Regions from separate parts of the Rhizobium sp. 01L410 genome, predicted to be linked through region 2. Evidence: predicted binding sites of a transcription regulator. Region 2 holds the regulator's gene; each other region holds the start of a gene.

Region 1 (5,679 bases), on a different contig from region 2:
TGTGCGTCAGCCGGATTATGCCGCCGGGATCATTGCCGGTTGCCGCAAGATGTTGCCCGGTTCGCTTGATGACGGATCGCTTCTGGTGCCTGTGCTTTGGGAGGGCGACAGGCCTGTCGCCATGCAGGTCCTCTATCTCGATCACAAGAAGAAGACGATGATCTGCTTCATCGGCAGCCGGGATAGCAACGCGGCCTCTCACAGCCCGGGCTTCACGCTGCATTGCTATTGCCTGCGCTGGGCAATCGAGAATGGCTACCGGAACTACGATTTCGGTACCGGAGATTTTGCCTACAAGTTCACTTTCGGCGGCGAACAGCAGCTGGTGGAGCGTCGCAGGGTGATGACGGTCTCCGAGCGCAATATCGGCGATCGTCTCGACCCGCGCTCGCTGGACGCGGCCTGTCACCGCGCCGCGCAGATGGCGGCGAAAGGCGATATCGAAAATGCCGATCTCTGCTGCCGCCAGATCCTCGCCACCGATCCTTCTCATTCCCAGACGCTGGCGCTGGCTGAAAGCCTCGAAGCGGCACGGCGCCGGCCGGCTGCGGATATCGAGTTGGAGGCGCTGATGCGCACCGCGATCGCAGATCACCGTCAGGGCTCCCTGGCGCGCGCCGAATCCGGCTATCGCCGCATCATCGAAGCGGTGCCCGGGCACTTTGCGGCCCTGCATCAGCTGGCGCTCGTGCTGTTGCAGCAGGGCCGCCTCGATGCCGCAAAGTCGTCGATCCTTGAGGCGCTGGCCGCCGGGCCTGGCAATGCGGCGGCCCATTGCACCTGCGGCAATATCCTTGCCGCTCTGTCCGAGGATGCTGCGGCCATCGCCAGCTATGAGCGCGCCATCGCCCTTTCGCCGTCCTATGCCGCGGCCTTTAACAATCGCGGCAATGTTCTGCGCCGGATGGGCCGGTTGGAGGATGCGGCGGAAAGCTATTCGCGAGCCCTCGAACTGGCGCCCGATCACGCACAGGCGGCGCTGAACAAGGCGGCCGTGCTGGCGCAGATCAACGCGATGGCCGTCGCCTAGCGGTCGCGCTTGCCGCTGCCGAACGTGTAACCGGTCTCGACGGTGTTCTTGCCGAACTTTTCGCGCAGCTTGTCCATCGCCGCTTCGGCGGCCGCGCGGCGGGTCGATTGCTCGTCGATCAGATCGGGCGGATCGGCGCGGCCGGGATCGCAAAGATCGGTGACGCCCATGCCGAGCAGCCGAAACTTAGTGCCGTCGGTCTCCCGTTCAAGCAGCTCGACGCCGGTGCGGAAGATCCGGTCGGCAAGCTGCGTCGGGTCTTCCAGCCGCCTGTTGCGCGTCCGTAGCTTGAAATCCGCAGTCTTCATCTTCAGCACGACGGTATGGCCGGCGATGTCATCCTTCTTCAGCCGCCAGGACACCTTCTCGGAGAGGTTCCGCAGGATCGGCACGAGATCCTCGTGACGGGAAATGTCTTCGAAGAAGGTGGTTTCCGACGAGACGCTTTTCGCTGCCTCGTTGAGATGCACTTCGCGGTCGTCGATGCCGCGGGAGAGCCGGGCGAGGCGCTGACCCATGCTGCCATAGCGGCGCATCAGGTCGGTCTCTTCCATCTGCTGCAACTGACCGATCGTCCGGATACCGTCGGCCTCCAGCGTTGCCGCGAAGGCCTTGCCGACGCCCCAGATGGTCGTCACCGGGCGCGGCGCCAGAAACTCCACAGCCTCTTCACGCCCGATGACCGAAAAGCCGCGGGGTTTCTGCAGGTCTGAAGCAACCTTGGCGAGGAACTTGCAATAGGAAAGCCCGACCGACACGCTGATGCCGATCTCCTTCTCCACCCGCCGTACGAATTTCGCCAGCGTCCGGGCAGGGGGATCGTTGTGCAGGCGCTCGGTGCCGCCGAGTTCCAGGAAGGCTTCGTCGATCGATAACGGCTGCACCAGCGGCGTCAGCTCCTGCATCATCGACCTGACCTCGCGGCCGACCCTGACATATTTCTCCATGTCGGGCCGGATGACGATCGCCTGCGGGCAGGCTTCCAGGGCCTTGAACATCGGCATGGCAGAGCGCACGCCATGAATACGGGCGATATAGCAGGCGGTGGAAACCACGCCGCGCTTGCCGCCGCCGATGATCACGGGCTTGTCGGCGAGTTCGGGATTGTCGCGCTTTTCGACTGCCGCATAAAAGGCGTCGCAGTCGATATGCGCCAGCGTCAGGCCGTAAAGCTCCTTGTGCCGGACAAGCCGCGGGCTTCCGCAGCTGACGCAACGGCGCGTCTCCGCCTTCTGCTCGGCAAGGCAGTCGCGACAGAAGCCGGGTGTCTTGTCAGGTGCAGCCAAAGTCATCACGGGAACAAATATTGAACATCGCGACATTACGCTCTAAGTTCTTGAGTCTCAAGACAGAGGAGCGCCGTGGCGTTGGATAACAAACGGCATTTTGGGGCCGTTGGATCGATGAAGACAGCGGATCAGCCGCGGCCACTGCCGCCGGAGGCGCCAAAGTGTTCGCCGATATGAACAGATGCCTCCTCCCAGCCCTTCACCCGGGCGATGCCTTCCATGGCCGAAGGGGCAAAGCGATGAATGTCCGACTCCGGCATCAGGTGCAGCAGCAGGCAATCCTCGACATGTTCATGGACCGAATGAAGGTTGCGCACCATGTCGTCGATGAACACGACGGGCACATCGCGGGCGCCGTGCAGCGCCTTGACGATCGGCCCCTTGGGCTGCAGCGACGCCAGAAGCGGGTAATGCAGCTCGAAGCGGTCGAGCAATCTGCGGCGCTGGTCGCGATAGACGGGCGGCATGGCCGTCAGGAGCACGATGTCGGCGGTGCCGGAAAGGCGCGCCAGAGTTTCCTCTGCAAGCAGAAGCGGCGCCTGCCACTCTTCCTGCCGCTCGAAAAAGGTTTCGATCAGCCGGCTGACAGTGACTTCGTCAGCCGCTGTCCCGTCCGGCGTTTCGATGTTTCCGTGCAGCTTGAACGATCGCGGCACCAGCCGGTAGCCCTCGCTCTCAAGAAAGCGTTCGAACGGCACGATGAATTGCAGCACGACGTCATCGACGTCGCAGACGATCAGGGGCCGGTCGGCGAGCCGCACATGCGATGTGTCGAGGTGCTCGATCTCGGCCACGGTCAATACTGCCCCGAATCGAGACCGGGCGACGAGAAATGCTGCCAGGCAGCCGTCAGCGCCTCGGGCGGCGTGCCGCTCGCCTGGCAGAAAGCCAAGGCTGTCGGCTCATGCTGCATGACGAAGTCGAGCATGCCGGAAAGGAAGGCCGTATCGTTGATCGCGTTGCGCACCTGGGCCGGTTCAATGCCGGTCAGCGCAAGAAAACGCGAAAACATGTCGGGTTCATTTGCAAGCCAGCCGAGTACGGCGATCGCCGTTTCATGCGGATCCCTGGCCAGTTGTTTAGAGGTCTTGAAGTTGCTTTGCATTTCGCTGGGTAAGTTACCTTTTTTTCAACCAAATACCGGTAGCTTGCCGCTATCGGTTTCGTCGAGCCGCGCGTTCGCAGGTCGCTTCTTGTCAGGCGGACATTTGCAGGGACGGAACATAGGAACGAGCTTGCCATGCCCAAACAGGTGATGATTGTAGAAGATAATGAGCTCAACATGAAGCTCTTTCGCGACCTGATCGAGGCCTCGGGATATACGACCATCCAGACCCGGAACGGCATGGAAGCGCTTGATCTTGCTCGAAAACACCGTCCGGATCTGATCCTCATGGACATTCAGCTGCCGGAAGTTTCCGGTCTCGAGGTGACCAAGTGGCTGAAAGAGGATGACGAACTTCATGTCATTCCCGTCATCGCCGTCACGGCCTTTGCCATGAAGGGCGACGAGGAACGGATTCGTCAGGGCGGTTGCGAGGCCTATGTCTCAAAACCGATCTCGGTTCCGAAATTCATCGAAACGATCAAGACCTATCTCGGCGATGCTTAGTGCATCGGAAAGAAGCTCATGACTGCGCGCATTCTGGTTGTTGACGATATTCCGGCGAACGTGAAGCTGCTCGAAGCGCGGCTCGTCGCCGAGTATTTCGACGTGCTGACCGCTGCCGATGGCTATGAGGCGCTGGCGATCTGTGATCGCAACCAGGTCGATATCATTCTTCTCGATGTCATGATGCCGGGTCTCAACGGCTTCGAGGTCTGTGAGCGCCTGAAGGCCAATCCGAAGACCTCGCATATCCCCGTCGTCATGGTCACCGCGCTCGATCAGCCGGCCGACCGTGTGCGCGGCCTGAAGGCCGGTGCCGACGATTTCCTGACCAAGCCGGTCAACGACCTGCAGCTGATCTCGCGGGTCAAGAGCCTGCTACGCCTGAAGACGCTGAGCGACGAACTGCGCATCCGCGCCGAAACGGCGCAGACCATGGGCATGGACGATCTGCTGCGGGCAGGCGAGGGACGGGCCGAGGACGCAGGCCAGATCCTGCTTGTCGATGGCCGCGCCAATTCGCAGGAACGCATCATCAAGACGCTGAAGCCGATCGCCGATGTGACGGCGATCTCCGATCCCCAGGCGGCTCTCTTCGAAGCGGCGGAAAACGCGTTCGAGCTGGTGATCGTCAATACCAATTTCGACGACTACGATCCGCTGCGGCTCTGCTCTCAGTTCCGTTCGCTGGAGCGCACACGCTTCCTCCCGATCCTGATCATCACCGAGCAGGGCGCCGACGACATGGTGATCCGGGCGCTGGATCTCGGCGTCAACGATTACATTATCCGTCCGCTCGATCCGAACGAGCTTGTTGCCCGCAGCCTGACGCAGATCCGCCGCAAGCGCTTCAACGACCGCCTACGCGCCAGCGTCAAGCACACGATCGAGCTCGCGGTTACCGACGCACTGACTGGGCTGAATAACCGCCGCTATCTCGACAATCACCTGAACGTGCTCTTCAACCGCTCGATGGCGCGGGGCAAGCCGCTCTCGGTGCTGATCACCGACATCGATCGATTCAAGCAGGTCAACGATACCTACGGCCATGATGCTGGCGACGAAGTCCTGAAGGAATTCGCCAACCGCATCCGCTCGACCGTGCGCGGCGCCGATCTTGCCTGCCGCTATGGCGGCGAGGAATTCGTCGTCGTCATGCCCGATACTTCTCCGGAGGTCGCGGCAGCCGTGGCGGAGCGCCTGCGGGCGTCGATCGAAGACAATAGCTTCACGTTGAAATCGGCAGGCGAGGAGCTAAAGGTCACGGCCTCGTTCGGCATCGCTTCGCGCCAATCGAGCGTGTTGACGCCTGATCAGCTGATGAAGCAGGCCGATCTCGCGCTTTACGAAGCCAAGAACACCGGCCGCAACCGAGTCGTCGCCGCGGCGGCCTGACGATACCGGGCCTATTTAGCGGGTGGGTTTCCCAGTTTTCCACCGGCAGCAGTGAAAGATTAACAAATTTTAATGATGCCGCTGCCATATCGCACGCTGTTTTTCAACTAAGACCCCAAAAATGGAGAGCCGATACAATCGTCCAATTTGAGGGGGATTTGTGTTCGTTTTCACGAATAGAATCGCTCTTAAAAGTCTGCGTCAAGCATAAATGGTTTTGCGTCAAGAGTTGTGGTGATGTTACTATTCGCGTGAGCGTAAATCGGCTACCTAACGTAACGGAAGTGCGCGATAATTGTACTGATATATATTTCCGGTGTTCTTCGATCGCGTTTTTCTTCATCAAGTAAAGAAAC
Region 2 (5,679 bases):
GGTTAAGCGTCCGCTCAGATTGCTATATGATAGCGCGCCTAATGCCAAGTTACCGTGACGCCATTTTGTGCATCGCAGTATCAACTTTTAGGCACTCCTGCGATGCCGTAAACGCATAGCGGAAGCCGATGATTTATTTAGGCTTTTTGCACTCACGTTTTTTCATCATTTTTCAATCGATTATTGTTGCTGAAACGCGCGCAGGGTTGCATTCTGGTTGTATTCTATCGGGTCATCAGGCTCTTTGCATGCCGGAGTTGAAAACCAGCGACGTCAGCACGATCACCATCGGTGCCGCGGCCAAATTGCCGCAGACGCCGCTGATGCCGCCTGCAGCAGGCTCTCTCTTCGCACCTGTTAATCTAGGTCACCGCCGGCAGCTTTCTATTCATGCTCTTCGGTCGCTGCAGCGCCGTGTTGCGCAAAGCCTGCCGGCCTGCGCTGTCGAAGAACTGGCTTATGGCGGCCGCATGTTGTTTGCGCCGGTGGCGCTCGGACTGGGCTCCGTTCTCTGGTTTGCCTGCGGCGCAGACATTTCACCGGCTGTGCCGCTTTCATGCGCAATCGCGCTACTTCTGCTGCTCGCAGTGATGGATCGCGGCCGAGAGTGGAGCCGGATCTGCCTAGTCTCCATGATGTTGATCGCTGTCGGCATCCTCGCTGCACAATTCGAGACCTGGAGAGCCGGTACTGTCGTTCTCGATTCGGCGGTAACGACAACGCTGACAGGCCGGGTCGAGCGCCGGGAAAGCGATGGCCGCGGCGGCTGGCGGTATCTGCTGGCGCTCAAGGCGACGGAGAACCCGGCGCTGAAACGGCCGCCAGAGCAGGTGACTGTGATTGCACGCGGCCAGAAAGCGGAGTTCGAAACCGGGACTTGGCTGAAGGGTCGGGCAAGGCTGACGCCGCCCTCAGGCCCCGCTCTTCCCGGCCTCAACGACTTTTCGTTTGGTGCCTATTTCGACGGCGTCGGTGGCAACGGTTTCTTTTATGGTGCCCCTGCCGTGGTGCCAGCGGCCGAACCCGAGCCCTCATCGATGCAGGATCGCGCGCTTGAATGGCTCTACCGTCTGAGAAGCGGCATCGGCGATCGTATCAGAGGTATCCTGCCGGGGGATACCGGCGCTTTTGCCGCCGCGCTGGTCACAGACGAGCGTCGCGCCATTTCGAGTGGGACGACTGAGGCGCTGCGCCAATCCGGGCTTGCGCATATCATTGCCATTTCCGGTCTCAACATGGCGCTGTCGGCAGGCATCTTCTTCGTCGGCTTCCGCACCGTGCTCAGCCTGTTTCCGGCTGTCGTCCAGGCCTATCCCGTCAAGAAGATCGCCGCAGCCGGTGCGCTTGCCGCCGTCACCGCCTATTTCCTGATCTCGGGCTTCGCCGTCTCCGCCGAACGCGCCTTTATCATGATGGCAATCATGCTGGCGGCGGTCTTCTTCGACCGGCCGTCGATCAGTCTGCGCAACGTAGCCTTATCGGCGCTCGTGATCATTGTCCTCTCACCCTCGGAGATCATGGGGCCAAGCTTCCAGATGTCCTTCGCCGCGACACTGGCCCTCGTCGCCGGCTATGCGCTCTGGAAGGAGAGGCCGGTGCGCGACCGGCCCTTCGCAAAGTTTCGCGCCGTCAGGATGCTGTCTTCCGCCGCTGCGTTCTTCGGCGGCATCCTGCTGACCTCCGTCATCGGCGGCTTCTCGACTGCATTGTTCTCGGTCGAGCACTTCCACCGGCTGACGGCCTATGGCCTGCCAGCCAATCTCGCCGCCATGCCGATCATCTCCTTCATCATCATGCCGTTCGGCCTCATTGCCATGCTGCTGATGCCCTTCGGCCTCGATGCATGGGCGTGGCAGGTGACGGGCTTCGGGCTCGATCTGGTGATCGCCATCGCCAGGACGGTTGCCTCATGGGGCGGCGATATCGGCGTCGGGCGCCTGGCGTCTTGGTACTTTCCCGCGGCGGTGACAGGTTTCCTGCTGCTGACTTTGCTGCGCAGCCGCATGCGCCATCTCGGCACCGCGATCTTGATGGCATCGACGACAGCCGCCGCGATGTTTGGAGGTCCTCCGCCGCCGAAAATCGTGATTGCCGAGGACGGGAGCATGGCGGGCATCGTCAGCGACAACGGCCTCGCCACCAATCGCGAACGGCCACCGGGCTTCATCTTTGATCAATGGAGGCGCGCGCTGGTGCTCGATGAGCATCTACCACCGGCGTTCCCGGCGCTGCCGGATATTCCCATCGCACCGCGCGGTGAAAGGCTGAAACTGACGGAGACACAGCAGAACGACACCATGAACGCGATCAAGGCGAGTGCGACGGGCGAGCGCTTCTCATGCGTGAAAAATGCCTGGTGTACGGCGAAGCTCGACAACGGTTCGATCCTGACCGTGGTCGAGAATGCGGCGTTCCTTGGCCCAGCCTGCGACATATCCGATATCGTCGTCACACCGATTCGCCTGCGCCTCGATACCTGCCGCTCAGGCGCCATGCTTTTCACCGGGGAGACATTGCGGAAGACAGGCGCTGTCGAGCTTCGTTTCCCCAATGGGATCGCCGAAATCACCACATCATTCGAGGGTCTCGATCGTCCCTGGACCCGCCACCGCGCCTATGACTGGCGCAGTGGAGCTTTTGGTGAAAGCGAACCGCTCAGTGATAGCGGCGGATAAGGCCGACGAGTTTGCCCTGAACCTTGACGCGGTCAGGTCCAAAAATGCGGGTTTCGTAAGCCGGGTTGGCAGCTTCGAGCGCAATGGACGCGCCCTTGCGGCGGAAGCGCTTCAGTGTTGCCTCTTCGTCATCGACGAGCGCAACGACGATATCACCGGCATTGGCGGTATTGGTGTTGCGGATGATGACCGTGTCGCCGTCGAAGATGCCGGCCTCGATCATGGAGTCGCCCTTGACCTCAAGAGCATAGTGCTCACCGTTTCCGAGCATGTCGGCGGGAACTGTAATGTCGTGGGTGTTCTGCTGGATCGCCGAAATCGGCACACCGGCTGCGATCCGGCCCATGACCGGCACGGAGATCGACGTGTGATTGTCCTCGTTCGCCGGCTTCGGCGGCGCGACCGGCTGCGGCTTGCCGAGGCTGCCTTCGATGACGCTCGGCGAGAATCCGCGGCGCGGCTGAATGCTCGGGCTGTAGGCTTCCGGAAGCTTGATGACCTCGAGTGCGCGCGCCCTGTTCGGTAGGCGGCGAATGAAACCGCGCTCTTCCAACGCGGTGATCAGGCGATGGATGCCCGACTTGGAAGCCAGGTCGAGCGCGTCCTTCATTTCGTCGAAGGACGGCGGTACGCCGGACTCCTTCATCCGCTCGTGAATGAAGAGGAGAAGCTCCTGTTGTTTGCGCGTCAGCATCGAAGTCTTTCCCCAGATTCGTGAAACAAAGCCAGAACGGACACTATATGTTCCATATGTGTTCCGCAAGTGCCTAAATATTGGTAAAACTTCCGATGATTTTTCGTCGTTTTTGAAAGTTTATTTGCCGGATTGGTGATCCACGCTTGCGCTTTGCCGGGCAGGGCGTGCAAATCTCTGCCGGCTTCACCGGAGGGAACCGCCATGACGCATCCGCTCGATCATCTGGTACTGCCCGTCACCCATATAGATGTTGCCCGCGAGCGACTCGGCCGTCTCGGTTTCACCGTCGCGGCCGATGGCCGTCATCCGTTCGGAACGGAGAATGCCTGCGTCTTCCTTGCCGACAGGACCTATCTCGAACCGCTCGGTGTCGCCAACCAGGCGGAGTGCGACGCGGCCGTCGCGAAGGGCAACAGCTTCGTCGCCCGCGATCAGGCCTTCCGCTTCCGCTGCGGCGATGACGGCTTTTCGGCTGTTGTCTTCGGCACCGATGATGCCGATGCGGACAAGGCTTCCTATGACGGCGCACAGCTGAGCGGCGGTGATATGGTCGAATTCTCGCGGCCGATCGTCATGCCCGACGGAACACAGGCGACAGGCGCCTTCAAGCTCGCCTTTGCCGCCGATCTCCGGGCACCCGATGTCTTCTTCTTCGCCTGCCAGCGGATCAACGCCTTTCCGGCCGATCGCAAGGCACTGGAAACCCATGCAAACGGCGTCACCGGCATCAGCGAGATTGCCCTGAGCGCTGAGGATCCGCAGGCCTTCGCTGAATTTCTGGAGACGGCCAGCGGTGGAGTGGAGCCTAAGGAGGCGGCACTCGGCCTATCCTTCGAATTGCCGAACGGGAGACTTTCCATCTTCTCGAACGAGGGCATGGAGGCCTATTTCGATGCCGAGCCACTTGTCACCGATAACGGCCTCAGGGCGCGCGCAATCGTCTTTTCGGTCGGTGATCTGGCCGTGACAGCGGCGCATTTGGCTGCTAACGGGATCACCCATGTCAGTATGAACAATCGTCTGCTGGTGAAGCCGGCGCCGGGACAAGGCGCAATCTTTGCCTTCGAGGAGACCCAATGACAAATACCAATGCAGAAGTCGTCGCCGGCGAGGGTGCTGGACGCGTTACTTTTTCGAATACGGGCAAGCTGTCGCTGATCGCCGGTCCTTGCCAGATGGAAAGCCGCGACCATGCTTTCATGGTCGCCGGTGTTCTGAGCGAACTCTGCAAGTCGCTCGGTATCGGCCTCGTGTATAAGTCGTCTTTCGACAAGGCGAACCGCACATCGCTTTCTGCCGAGCGCGGCATCGGTCTTGAAAAGGCGCTCGAAGTCTTCTCCGATCTGAAGAAGGAATTCGGCTTTCCTGTTCTGACCGATATCCACACGGAAGAGCAGTGCGAGCAGGTGGCAACCGTCGCCGACATCCTGCAGATCCCGGCCTTCCTCAGCCGCCAGACGGACCTTCTCGTTGCTGCCGCCAAGACCGGCCGGATCGTCAACGTCAAGAAGGGCCAGTTCCTGGCGCCCTGGGACATGAAGAATGTCCTCGCCAAGCTGAATGCCAGCGGCAATCCGAACATCCTGCTCTGCGAACGCGGTGCCTCCTTCGGGTACAACACACTGGTATCGGACATGCGCTCGCTGCCAATCATGGCTGCACTTGGCGCCCCTGTTATCTTCGACGCCACGCATTCCGTGCAGCAGCCGGGCGGGCAGGGCGGTTCGAGCGGCGGCCAGCGCGAATTCGTCGAGACCCTGGCGCGTGCCGCCGTTGCCGTCGGTGTCGCGGGTGTCTTCGTCGAAACGCACGAAGACCCGGACAACGCGCCGTCCGACGGACCGAATATGGTCTATCTGAAGGACATGCCGCGGCTTCTCGAAAAGCTTCTCGCCTTCGACGCCATCGCGAAAGCGGCCTGACGTTCAAAAGGCTGACATGATCCTGTAATAGGCCTCGAATGAGGCTGGAAACGAAGGCATGTTAGGCGGCTCAAAAACGGCCATTGTAATTTGCGTGCCTTCGATTAAGACGATTTCAAACGATTTATCCCACCCACCGAGCAGGAAGAAACCCATGACTGCAATTACCGATATCATCGCCCGCGAGATTCTCGATAGCCGTGGCAACCCCACCGTCGAGGTCGACGTTTATCTGGAAGATGGCAGCATGGGCCGCGCGGCTGTTCCGTCGGGTGCCTCGACCGGCGCGCACGAAGCCGTCGAAGTTCGCGATGGCGGCAAGCGCTATCTCGGCAAGGGTGTTGAAAAGGCTGTCGAAGCCGCCAACACCGAGATCTTTGACGCC
Region 3 (5,679 bases), on a different contig from region 2:
GCGATGGCTGTCATGATCGCCGTCGGCAAGATCGCCATCTCGATCATCTCCGCATTCGCGATCGTCTATTTCCGCTTTCCGCTGCGCATGGTGGCCTTCTGGATCATCTTCCTGACGCTGATGCTGCCGGTCGAGGTCCGCATCCTGCCGACCTACAAGGTGGTCGCCGATCTCGGCATGCTGAATTCCTATCCGGGCCTCGTCATCCCGCTGATCGCCTCGGCGACCGCGACCTTCCTGTTCCGTCAGTTCTTCCTGACGATCCCGGAAGAGCTGATGGAAGCGGCCCGCGTCGATGGCGCCGGCGCCATGAAATTCTTCCGGGATATCCTGCTGCCGCTGTCGCGCACCAATATCGCGGCGCTGTTCATCATCCTCTTCATCTATGGCTGGAACCAGTATCTCTGGCCGATGCTGATCACCACCGATCCCGGCTATTACACCGCGGTCATGGGCATCAAGCGTCTGGCTTCGGTACTGGACGGCGATACACAATGGAACCTCGTGATGGCAGGCGTCATCCTCGCCGCCCTGCCGCCGGTTCTCATCATCATCGTCATGCAGCGCCTTTTCGTCAAAGGCCTGGTCGAAACGGAGAAATGATAATGGCCTCTATCGATGTAGAAGGCGTCGGCAAAATCTATCAGGGCGGCGTCAAGGCTGTCTCGGGTGTCGGCATCAACATCAGGGACGGCGAGTTCATCGTCCTCGTCGGCCCGTCCGGCTGCGGCAAGTCCACCCTGCTGCGCATGATCGCCGGTCTCGAGAGCATTTCCGAGGGACAGGTGAAGATCGGTAACCGCGTCGTCAACAATGTCGAACCGGCCGATCGCGACATCGCCATGGTGTTCCAGAACTATGCGCTTTACCCGCATATGTCGGTCCGCCAGAACCTCGAATATGGCCTGAAGAACCGCAAGACGCCGAAGAACGAGATCGACGCTCGCGTGGCCGAAGCCGCCCGCATGCTGCAGATCGAGCAATATCTGGAGCGCAAGCCGAAGGCTCTCTCGGGTGGTCAGCGCCAGCGCGTCGCCATGGGTCGGGCCATCGTCCGCAAGCCGGCCGTCTTCCTCTTCGATGAGCCGTTGTCCAACCTCGATGCCAAGCTTCGCGTCTCGATGCGCGGCGAGATCAAGCGTCTGCAACGCCGCCTCGGCACCACCTCGATCTATGTCACCCACGACCAGCTGGAAGCGATGACGCTGGCGGACCGCCTCGTCGTCCTGAATGGTGGCGAGATCGAACAGATCGGCGCGCCGCTCGACGTCTACCACACCCCGGCCTCCACCTTCGTCGCCAGCTTCATCGGCTCACCGGCCATGAACCTCCTGAAGGCGGAATTGCATGGCGACAAGCTGGCGATCGGCCCGAGCCTGATCGACCTCGCAGGCAACGCTCCGGCCTCCGGCCCTGTTACCATCGGCATGCGTGCTGAGGACCTGCGTCTCGCGCGCCCGGACGAATATGCCATGCCGCTCGCCGTCGAATATGTCGAGGAACTGGGCTCGCAGCGCCTCGTCCACGGTATGCTCGGCGATCAGCAGCTGACTGCGGTCGTCTCGCCGGAAACGCCGCTCGCCGGCGAAATGCGCTTCGTCATCGCCCCCGAAAAGCTTCACTTCTTCGCAGCCGATAGCGGCAAGCGGATCGGTGCCGGCGTCGCGGCCAGCACAAGCGCGCCGGTCGCCGCCGAGCCAGTCCAGTAGGCTTCGTCAGGAACCGTTAAAATTTTAGCGGCTGCTTGAACGCCTCTCTTACGACTTGTCTGTTATTCCGCGAACATTGGGGTAGCAAACGGGGTGTTTCATGGCCTGGAAGCTTATGCTTGCAAGTGCGGTCGCAATGGCTGCGCGCACGGTGCCGTATGCTGTGGCGATGCCGCGCGGCAAATCCTTCATCGCGCATTCGAGCGACCATCTGCCGATGAAGTCGACGCCGATCAACCCGGACTGGGTGGTCAGCGGCGACCCGCAGGCCCGCACCGCCGAGCATTCACGCGGCCACGACGAAGCTTCGCTGACAGCGATCTGGGATTGCACCGCCGGTGAGTTCCGCTGGTTCTTCGGCTGGGACGAGACGGTGATGATCATCGAGGGAGAGGTCCATATCACCGCTGAAGACGGCACCGAGCGCACACTCCGCGCCGGCGACGTCGCCTTCTTCGCCGGCGGCACCTGGGCCAGCTGGCGGGTCGATAATTACGTTCGCAAGGTTGCCTTCCTGCGCAAGCCCTTCCCGAAGCCGGTGGCGCTCGCCTACCGCCTCCGCAACATGCTGCGCAACACCGGACAGCAAGGCCTCGCGGCCTGAAGAAACCTTGATCGCGATATCACGAAGCCATTGATTGGCCGTTGCGTTCAGCCGTCTTGCGACCTACATCTGTCCGGCATTCAGTGAGGGACGGAAATGGCCAAGATCAAGAACGTAGCGGTCCAGATGGACCATGTTTCGGGTATCAACATCGCAGGCGATTCCACCTTCGCCATGAGCCTTGAGGCGCAGACCCGGGGCTACAAGCTTTTTCATTACACGCCGGATCGTCTGAGTTTCCGCGATGGCCAGGTCTTTGCCTCGGTCGAGCCGATGATCCTGCGCGACGTCAAGGGCGACCATTTCGAGCTCGGCGCCCCCGAGCGCATCGATCTCTCGACCATGGATGTCGTCCTGCTGCGTCAGGATCCGCCCTTCGATATGGCCTATATCACCTCGACGCATCTGCTCGAGCGCATCCACCCGAAGACACTCGTGGTCAACGATCCGGCCTGGGTGCGTAACTCGCCGGAAAAGATCTTCGTCACCGAATTCGCCGATCTGATGCCGAAGACGCTGATCACCAAGGACGCCGCCGAAATCCGCCGCTTCCGCGATGAGATGGGCGATATCATCCTCAAGCCGCTCTACGGCAATGGCGGCGCCGGTGTCTTCCACTCGACCAAGGACGACCGCAACCTTTCCTCGCTGCTCGAAATGTTCGGCCAGCTCTTCCGCGAGCCCTTCATCGCTCAGCAATACCTGCCTGACGTGCGCAAGGGCGACAAGCGGATCATCCTCGTTGACGGCGAACCTGTCGGCGCCATCAACCGCGTTCCGGCGGAGCATGACAGCCGCTCCAACATGCATGTCGGCGGCCGCGCCGAGGCGACCGAGCTGACGGCGCGCGAGAAGGAAATCTGCAAGCGCATCGGCCCGGCTCTGAAGGAGCGCGGCTTCCTGCTGGTCGGCATCGACGTCATCGGCGACTACATGACGGAGATCAACGTCACCTCTCCGACCGGATTGCGCGAGGTCGCAAAGTTCGGTGGCGCCGATATTGCCAGCCTTCTCTGGGATGCCATCGAGCGCAAGCGTCCCTAAAACGAGTGTTTTGTTCTCATTTTGACGGCCCAATACAACCAGCTGCAACCTGAACGCAGCGGGCGCGGGAATCTGTTCGTTTATTGTTCTTGTTTTATTCCGTTTTCCATGCCAGATTGCAATTGGCGGCCATGATGGGTCGTAAAACGCGATGTAGTTGGTTGCGGGGGCAGGGGCATGGTCGCGCGCGTCAGTACGGTTGCATTTCAGGGCATTGAAGGTGTGCCGGTCGAAGTCCAGGTGATGGTCGCTCCGGGCAAGGTCGGCATGCAGATCGTGGGTCTTCCCGACAAGGCCGTAGCGGAAAGCCGCGAGCGGGTTCAGGCCGCCCTTCATGCGTCGGGGCTGGCGCTTCCGGCCAAGCGGGTCACCGTCAATCTGGCACCCGCCGATCTTCCAAAGGAAGGCTCGCATTTCGATCTGCCGATCGCGCTCGGCCTGATGGCGGCGCTCGGCGCCATTCCCGGCGATGCGCTCGCGGATTATGTCGTGCTCGGCGAACTCAATCTGGATGGCACGATCGCCCCGGTTGCCGGTGCGCTTCCGGCGGCGATCGGTGCCAACGGGCTTGGTAAGGGCCTGATCTGCCCGGCCGACAGCGGCCCGGAAGCGGCATGGGCCGGGACCGGCCTTGATATTCTGGCGCCGAGAAGCCTGATCGCCCTCGCCAATCATTTCCGCGGTACGCAGGTCCTGTCGCGCCCCGAGCCGTCGATCCGCGCCAACGCCGCCAACCTGCCCGATCTTGCGGATATCAAGGGTCAGGAGAGCGCCAAGCGCGCGCTCGAGGTCGCAGCGGCCGGAAATCATAATCTGCTGATGGTCGGTCCGCCCGGTTCGGGCAAGTCGATGCTCGCGGCGCGCCTGCCGTCGATCCTGCCACCGCTTTCGGCCGCCGAGTTGCTTGAAGTCTCGATGATTCACTCGATCGCCGGGCAGCTCTCCGGCGGCAAGCTTTCCGATCGCCGTCCGTTCCGCACCCCGCATCATTCCGCGACCATGGCCGCCATGGTCGGCGGCGGTCTCCGGGCAAGGCCCGGCGAGGCGTCGCTTGCCCATCATGGCGTGCTCTTTCTCGATGAATTTCCGGAATTCTCGCCACAGGCGCTGGATGCACTGCGCCAGCCGCTGGAGACCGGCGAATGCATCATCGCCCGCGCCAATCACCGGGTCTCCTATCCGGCCAGTATCCAGCTGGTCGCCGCCATGAACCCCTGCCGTTGCGGGATGGCGGGAGAGCCGGGCCATAGCTGCGCCCGCGGGCCGCGCTGCCAGTCCGACTATCAGGGGCGGATCTCCGGCCCGCTGATGGATCGCATCGATATCCGCATCGACGTACCGGCCGTGGCAGCAACGGACTTGATCCGGCCGATGCCGGCTGAGGCAAGCAGCACGGTGGCGGCCCGCGTTGCACGGGCGCGAGACTTGCAGGCCGACCGGTTCATCGCTGCAGGCCTCGGCGGCATCGTCACCAACGCGCGCTGCTCGACGGCGCTCATCGAGAAATACGCCGAACCGGATGCCGGCGGCTTGCAGCTGTTGCGGGATGCGGCCGAGAAGATGCGCTTCTCCGCCCGCGGCTATCATCGCGTTCTGAAAGTCGCACGTACCCTTGCCGATCTAGATGGAAAGACGACTGTCGGCCGTATCCATCTGGCTGAAGCGATCTCCTATCGGATCGCAGGCGAGCGGCTGACGGCTGCAGCATGAAGGGAAGCGAATAGTGAGTAGCGAATAGCGAATAGAAAAAGAAAAGCTTGCTGGGCGCTTAGGGCCGAGCAAGCTTCGCTATTCGCTATTCGCTATTCGCTATTCGCTGATCAGCTCCCGAGCCCATCAAATAGCGCCGTCGAGAGATAGCGCTCGGCAAAGGACGGGATGATCACCACGATGGTCTTGCCGGCATTTTCCTCGCGGCTACCGACCTTGATGGCGGCGGCGAGTGCCGCACCGGACGAGATGCCGACCGGCACGCCTTCGAGCCTGGCGACCAGACGGGCGGTTTCCATGGCCAATGCGCTGTTGATGGTGACGACCTCGTCATAGATCTTCGTGTCGAGGATGGCGGGCGCAAAGCCGGCGCCGATGCCCTGGATCTTGTGCGGGCCGGGCTGGCCGCCGGAGAGAACCGGCGATTCTTCCGGCTCGACGGCGATCACCTTGATGCCGGGCTTCTTCGACTTCAGCACCTGTCCCGCGCCGGTAATCGTACCACCGGTGCCGATGCCGGAAACGAAGATATCGACTGCGCCGTCGGTATCGTTCCAGATTTCCTCTGCCGTCGTCTTGCGATGGATTTCAGGGTTGGCCGGGTTTTCGAAC

The links. The regulator LexA, encoded in region 2, represses DNA repair genes until DNA is damaged. The targets are predictions, from matches to a motif close to TGTTCNNNNTGTGTTCNG.
Region 1: AC1DV9_RS25775 (DNA polymerase IV) is a predicted target of LexA. The motif match lies at 2,326-2,343, and genes of this name have one in related genera.
Region 3: AC1DV9_RS08460 (YifB family Mg chelatase-like AAA ATPase) is a predicted target of LexA. The motif match lies at 3,431-3,448, and genes of this name have one in related genera.

Annotation. Positions count from the first base shown of each region.
Region 1 covers NZ_JBFTST010000015.1:47,389-53,067, reverse strand. The annotation lists gene AC1DV9_RS25780 (GNAT family N-acetyltransferase) at 1-1,030, shown strand, start outside; gene AC1DV9_RS25775 (DNA polymerase IV) at 1,027-2,322, opposite strand; gene AC1DV9_RS25770 (hypothetical protein) at 2,448-3,113, opposite strand; gene AC1DV9_RS25765 (DUF3572 domain-containing protein) at 3,116-3,424, opposite strand; gene AC1DV9_RS25760 (response regulator) at 3,560-3,931, shown strand; gene AC1DV9_RS25755 (PleD family two-component system response regulator) at 3,950-5,323, shown strand.
Region 2 covers NZ_JBFTST010000008.1:95,307-100,985, reverse strand. The annotation lists gene AC1DV9_RS18475 (ComEC/Rec2 family competence protein) at 324-2,675, shown strand; gene lexA (transcriptional repressor LexA) at 2,656-3,369, opposite strand; gene AC1DV9_RS18465 (VOC family protein) at 3,574-4,452, shown strand; gene kdsA (3-deoxy-8-phosphooctulonate synthase) at 4,449-5,294, shown strand; gene eno (phosphopyruvate hydratase) at 5,449-5,679, shown strand, end outside.
Region 3 covers NZ_JBFTST010000003.1:252,902-258,580, reverse strand. The annotation lists gene ugpE (sn-glycerol-3-phosphate ABC transporter permease UgpE) at 1-603, shown strand, start outside; gene ugpC (sn-glycerol-3-phosphate ABC transporter ATP-binding protein UgpC) at 606-1,709, shown strand; gene AC1DV9_RS08470 (cupin domain-containing protein) at 1,810-2,313, shown strand; gene gshB (glutathione synthase) at 2,410-3,357, shown strand; gene AC1DV9_RS08460 (YifB family Mg chelatase-like AAA ATPase) at 3,535-5,067, shown strand; gene cysK (cysteine synthase A) at 5,178-5,679, opposite strand, start outside.